Regions from separate parts of the Paenibacillus sp. RS8 genome, predicted to be linked through region 2. Evidence: riboswitches for the same ligand, from Rfam matches in the RefSeq annotation. Region 2 holds a riboswitch; the other holds the start of a gene.
The links. A riboswitch is a leader RNA that binds a small molecule or an ion and turns the genes downstream of it on or off. The one in region 2 is predicted to bind cyclic di-GMP.

Region 1: linked by a shared signal. The riboswitch ahead of ACDZ28_RS13220 (glycosyl hydrolase) and the one ahead of ACDZ28_RS11650 (transglutaminase family protein) in region 2 are both predicted to bind cyclic di-GMP.

Annotation. Positions count from the first base shown of each region.
Region 1 covers NZ_CP168131.1:2,663,991-2,667,392, forward strand. The annotation lists gene ACDZ28_RS13215 (sugar phosphate nucleotidyltransferase) at 68-1,441, shown strand; cyclic di-GMP riboswitch class I at 1,578-1,657, shown strand; gene ACDZ28_RS13220 (glycosyl hydrolase) at 1,670-3,214, shown strand; gene ACDZ28_RS13225 (glycosyl hydrolase) at 3,367-3,402, shown strand, end outside.
Region 2 covers NZ_CP168131.1:2,289,014-2,292,415, reverse strand. The annotation lists rRNA gene ACDZ28_RS11655 (16S ribosomal RNA) at 1-420, opposite strand, end outside; gene ACDZ28_RS11650 (transglutaminase family protein) at 834-1,643, opposite strand; cyclic di-GMP riboswitch class I at 1,657-1,737, opposite strand; cyclic di-GMP riboswitch class I at 1,846-1,926, opposite strand; gene ACDZ28_RS11645 (class D sortase) at 2,051-2,701, opposite strand; gene ACDZ28_RS11640 (GtrA family protein) at 2,736-3,140, opposite strand; gene ACDZ28_RS11635 (glycosyltransferase family 2 protein) at 3,130-3,402, opposite strand, start outside.

The DNA of each region.
Region 1 (3,402 bases), 370 kb from region 2:
GCGGAAGCTGACGTTTTGATAACAATTCAAATATGCTCGATTTCCATAATTCAGGGAGGGTTCATCTATGAAAATGGTACTTCTATCAGGCGGTTCAGGTAAACGGTTATGGCCGTTGTCCAACGACTCACGTTCAAAGCAATTTCTAAAGGTACTTGAAAGCCCTCAAGGTGAACCAGAATCCATGGTACAACGTGTATGGAGACAGCTGGAGGAAGCGGGGATGGCAGAATCATCTTATCTGGCCACCGGCCGCGGCCAAGTAGAAATGATACAAAGCCAACTGGGAAGTCATGTGCCGATTATCGTTGAACCGGAGCGTCGGGATACTTTTCCGGCTATCGCCTTAACAGCTACCTATCTTTATTCGGTTGCAGGTGTTTCTCCAGCGGAGACGGTAGCGATTTTGCCTGTTGACCCTTATGTAGAAGCATCCTTTTTCGATACCATAGCTATGCTTGAAGGGACTATGCTAGAAAGTGGAGCAAATCTGGCTCTAATGGGTGTTATTCCTGAACACGCCTCAGAGAAATACGGATATATCATTCCTACCACCGAAGAGGCGGGGGAGAACGGTTTTATGAAGGTGAGTCACTTTCAAGAGAAGCCAGACCGCATACAAGCAGAACAGCTTATCGAGCAAAATGCATTGTGGAATTGCGGAGTATTTGCCTTCCGTCTAGGGTACTTGTTAGATATTTTGCAGCGTAAAGGGTTGCCTTTAGGATATGAAGAATTGCAGAAGCAATATAAGCTATTGTCTTCCATCAGCTTTGATTATGAAGTGGTGGAGAAAGAAGAACATATTGTGGTACAGCCGTATGATGGATTCTGGAAGGATCTTGGAACGTGGAATACGCTAACAGAGGAAATGAGCAGCAAGCATGTAGGCAAGGGTTTTGTGACGGCGGATTCTGAGGGGACTTGCTTGATTAATGAGCTGGATATTCCAATTACGGTAATTGGTGCGAAGGATCTGATCATCGCGGCTAGCCCGGATGGGATTCTAGTTACCCATAAAGCCGAGAGTCCACGGATTAAAGAAGTGCTGAAGACCTTTGAACAGAGACCGATGTACGAGGAACGCCGCTGGGGCCATTACAAAGTTATTGATTATGTGAAATATGACGAGGGCAATGAAGTGCTGACTAAACGGATTTTTATATCCGAGGGGAATAATATCAGCTATCAGTTACATCGCAAACGTAGTGAAATTTGGACAATCGTCAGCGGCGAAGCAAGTATTGTGCTGAATGAGAAAAAACATAATGTGAAGGCTGGGGACGTGGTACGTATACCGGAAGGAACGAAGCACGCAATCCTTGCTTTGACGGATGTTGAGTTTATAGAGGTACAGACGGGTTCTGAATTAGTAGAAGAAGATAATATTCGTATTACTTTAGACTGGAATGATATAGAACTACAACAATTCATTTCATAGGTCTAACCTATCTATTTAACCAATTCGGAATTTCTTAAAACAGGTAAATTGACTCAATTATCAAAAAAAGTCATAAAAACACTAAATATATCATTAATTGTCGTCGATACTTACGGTAAGAGAGATTATTTCTCTTAAATTGAAAAGGCAAACCTATCGAAAGGTAGGGACGCAAAGCTATAGGGCCTTCGAAAGAGTGGCAGCCTGGCTACCGAAAGGGAGATTATTTTGAAAGCTTACCGTACGTATCGATTGTTTGGTGCATTTCTGTCACTCGTCCTGTTTCTGACTGCACTTCCGCTTACTGTTGGAATTTCGCCGTCTGTTGTCATAGCTGCTTCAAATTCTGGAACGCCAGTTACCCCGGGAGCCTCACCTGAAGCCGTAAAGCTGCTTAACTATTTTTACTCAATCTCAGGAAAAGGAATCCTTGCTGGCCAGCATGACTATTTAGAAAGTCCAGATGAAATTAACAATATGCTTAAGGGAACCAGCGGACAGTATGCAGCTCTTCACGGTTATGAAATGGGTGCGATCAGTGGCCAGTCTGAAGGAACGATGTCCTGGCAGCGTCAAAATGTGGTAAACAGCGCCATCAACTGGAATAAAGCGGGCGGGATCGTAGCTATGACTTTTCATGCTAACCTGCCGGGCACCTCTTATGACTGGGATAATGTTAAAAAAACGCTTAGCCAAAGTGAATTCGATAGTTACGTTACACCGGGTACCAAGCAATATAACAGTCTGATTGCTGAACTTGACAAGGTGGCAGTATCTCTAAAAAGCTTGCGAGATGCGAACGTCCCGGTACTTTGGAGACCCTATCATGAAATGAACGGGAACTGGTTCTGGTGGGGGAAGAAAAATAACTTTTCTAAACTTTGGAATATTATGTATGACCGTTTTGTTAACGTTCATAAATTAAATAATTTGTTATGGGTATGGAGTCCGAATGCTCCCAATGTTTGGTCAGATCCGTATGCGTTAACTTATCCAGGAGCTGATAAAGTAGATATCCTGGCAGCAGACATATACGAAAATGATTACCAGCAAAAATACTATGATAGCTTGTTGAGTCTAGCCACGGGCAAACCGATTGCGATCGGGGAAAATGGTGAAATGCCTAATCTGGAGAAGCTTCAACAATCACAAAGTAAATGGACTTATATGATGAGCTGGGGAAAAATGCTTTATGAGAATAACAGTGCAGATACAATCAAAACTTTTATGAATAGCAGCTATACCCTGACTAGAGATAAATTAAATAATAGCTTGGTACCCACACCTAGCGCCGCACCGGCACCTCCCGAAGAAGAGGGAGAGGCAGCAATTCCTCTCGCGAAGGGGCTTGCAGGAGAGTATTACAACAACATGCAGCTATCGGGAGCAGCAGCTCTTATTAGAACCGATGCAATAATCGATTTCAATTGGCGGCAAGGATCGCCGGATGCCGCCCTTGGGATTGATCGTTTCTCCATACGTTGGAGCGGTAAAGTTAAGCCCTTATATGATGAACAATATACATTTTACACTACATCAGATGATGGCATCCGTGTCTGGGTGAATGGGGAATCTGTGATTGATAGTTGGACGAAGCAAAGTGGCACTGAGCGTAAGGGCAATATTACGCTGAAGGCTGGTCAGCTATATGATATCAAGGTGGAGTATTACGAAAATGAAGGCGATGCGAGAGTCCGCTTGATGTGGGAAAGTGCTAGTCAAGTTAAAGAGACAGTTCCAGCAAGTGCGCTTTTTCTTCCGGATGTCTCCTGATTGATGAAAATTAAAGGTCGATCCTTAGTAGCTCTGCGTTATTGCAGAGCTACTAAGCTATAGTCCTCATTAGGTCAGAAGACGATTGTCCGATAACAGGTATGTTATTTATTACCTGTGGAGGCAGTACAGCTACCGAAAGGAGGATTTATTTGCGTAAATATTATAAGCAAAACAGATTGTTGTTT
Region 2 (3,402 bases):
CTCACGCGGCGTTGCTCCGTCAGACTTTCGTCCATTGCGGAAGATTCCCTACTGCTGCCTCCCGTAGGAGTCTGGGCCGTGTCTCAGTCCCAGTGTGGCCGTTCACCCTCTCAGGTCGGCTACGCATCGTCGCCTTGGTGGGCCGTTACCCCACCAACTAGCTAATGCGCCGCAGGCCCATCCCTCAGTGACAGATTGCTCCGTCTTTCATTCTTCCTTCAGGAGAAAAAAGAAATTATCCGGTATTAGCTACCGTTTCCGGTAGTTATCCCAGTCTAAGGGGCAGGTTGCCTACGTGTTACTCACCCGTCCGCCGCTAAGTTATTTTGAAAGCAAGCTTTCAAAATAACTCCGCTCGACTTGCATGTATTAGGCACGCCGCCAGCGTTCGTCCTGAGCCAGGATCAAACTCTCCAATTAGTATTGAAAAGAGCGATATGCTCATTTTGAAACATCTGACGAGAAAATTAATTCTCACGATGAAATTTCAAAAGCGTAAAATACGCTGTGAAACTCATCAGTTTTGGATTTCACTTTCGTGATTTCCTACTCACTCGTTGTTCAGTTTTCAAAGATCAAGTTCTCGTTGGCGCCGTTTAATGTCTCAGCAGCAACTCTTATAATATATCACGTTATTCTCAGTAATGCAAGCTTTATTTTTCGAAAGCCGTTTATATAACTCTCTCAAACATTGCCTGTACGCTGTCTAACAACGCTTAACTATAATAACCTATCTACTCATAGAAAAGCAACCCCTAATAGAAAAATTAACAACTAGCTTAATAATTAAGCTAGTTGTTTATTTAATAGAGTTATGATTCTAGCGTTTCAAATTAATAGTATTTTGCTGCAGTATACTTACTTGAAGCCTTAATAAAATCCGTATTCTTCTTACTCTTCGCTGCCGATGCATCTACCGTGGTATCAATAGTAACCCATTTCCCATCCATTAATACTTCATTCCATGCATGGTATTGCGTAACGTAGCTAGTATTCCCCATCACCAATTTAGCAGGCACATCTACACTACGCAGCATTGCGGCAAAAAGAGAAGCATAGTCATAGCAGATTCCCTTTTTAGTATTCAAAGTGTTGTTAATGTTCGGAATGTAATCTGTTGTTACATTATTAGCAAGAGAATAATCATATTGCACATTAGCAACTACATAGTTATAGATTGCTTTAACTTTCTCTTCATCTGTTGTTTTACCTTTTGTAAGCTCTTTAGCCTTAACGATTGCTTTATCAGAAGAACTCCATTTCACATTCTGTACAGAGCCCAAATATACGGAATTTGAGTCGTTCATAGTTAAATCTACTACTTCAGAATAGAGAGCCTTATATTTATTACCCGTTGTATTCTCAAGAACAGAAACTTTATAAGTCCCATTCCCTTGTTGCAAAGGGAAGTCTTCAGCTTGTCCAGAAGCATATAAATTGTATGTATAGCTACTGTTATCTTTTGTGATCATCAGCTTAACTCTTTTATCTTTTGGAATATCGTAGTTAATACCGATTACACCCTGAGCCAATTTGGATGTATTCAACCAGTTTGAATCTGCACTTGCAGCTTGAGCTGTGCTTACTGGAACCGAAGTAATCAGCACGAACAGCGCCACCATCATAAAATAAACCTTTTTCACGGATAAAACTCCTTTCGGTAGCTGGCTGCCATCCTTTCGGGAAGGCCCTTTAGCTTTGCGTCCCTACCTTTCGATAGGTTTGCCGTTATCGTATAAGCTCTATCTGTTCTAATTTCGCTAGACAAATTAACAGAATCAGTCCAAGTAGAAATATGAATCTTAGGTTCTTATATATTTTATAAAAACAAAAAAAGCCTCTTCATTCGGTAACTGGCTGCCATCCTTACGGGAAGGCCCTTTAGCTTTGCGTCCCTACCTTTCGATAGGTTTGCCGTTTATCGTGTTTAGCTTTTATAGTCTTATACTACCATATTTATCCTCGTAAACAAGAACAAAATTGCTAGTTTTACTATTATTTTATAGTTATCTCTCTGTATTTCAGTTCTCTTGTCATTTCTCATCAACTATTAGGTAAGCTTAGCATGAACAATCAAACGATGTGTAGGATCTACTAGTGGGTCACACGTAATTAGAGTAAGAATCTTATCCTTGTTATTCCCGTCAAGAACAGACACATCACTGGGAAGTACAACAGAAATATCATAAACCTCGTAATTATATACCTGATCGCTCGTTTTTACCGTGATTACATCCCCAACCACAACTTCATTCAATCTGTTAAACAATCTGCCCGTAGTTCTAGCTCTATGAGCAGCTATTGCGGCGTTCCCGATTTCTCCAAGCGGGGCCGTTTCTTTCATATGCGCCGCAGCATGCTTCATATTTGCTTTTGTTGCTCCTTCTAATACTGGCAGCTTCAGATCAATCTTATCAATCTCTATTAATGCGATAACTTTGCCGCCCACTTCAATCTCCGGTTCTGGCTTTTCTGTTTCTTGAGGCTGTGCCTGTGCATCTAGAACGGATTCCTCTGCTAGTAGCTGAGTGACCTCGGCATATCTACTCTTCAGATCAGGTGGTGGAGTGCTTTCGATGGTGCTCAGTTCAGCCGTTTCTAATAGCTTCTCCTGCTGCCAGTCGTTATACCATTCGTTAGCTTTTGGATAGAGCATGATAAGGATCCCAGCCAGTATGAGCACATACGAGAATTTACGCATGATTTTCACCTCCGTGGATTGGTTCTACTGCACTTTAGAATACCCATTTACGACTTCCGAAGAAGTTAATGATCACCGTCACAAACGTTACTAATACCTTAGAGATCAACACTTGAATGCCTAGTTTGTCAGTCAACAGATGCATTAGCAACAGCGATATTCCGAGCACTACCAGATTCAGTATGATAAACTTCAGCAACTGAGCCTTATCAAAGCCCTCTTTACTGCCACGATTGTGATCCTTGAAGGTAACTTTTTTATTCAAAATAAAGCTGTTCGCTGTCCCTGCACTATAAGAAATCACCTGTGCCAACGCATATACCATTCCAAGTGAGTTCAGTAATGTGAAGATTACGAAATCAATTAGGGTATTCACCAAACCTACGGCATTAAATTTAAGAAACTGTATAAATGCAGCGCGTAAGTTCTTATCTGACATTATTGTAGTCCTTCCGGCGATCCACTTGTTCCTCGTTAGGATATCCTTTAGTCTCACTTACAATATATAGCGGTCTATCCTTAGACTCGTCATAAATCCGTCCGATATATTCTCCAATTACACCTAACAGCATCAGAACGATACCATTAAAGAGCAAATTGACGCCTACAATGGAAGCCCAACCTGGAACCGTCCATGATGTGAAGAAGATTCTTTGAAATAAGACGAAGAATAAATAGAGAAAGCTAGAAAAGGATAGAAA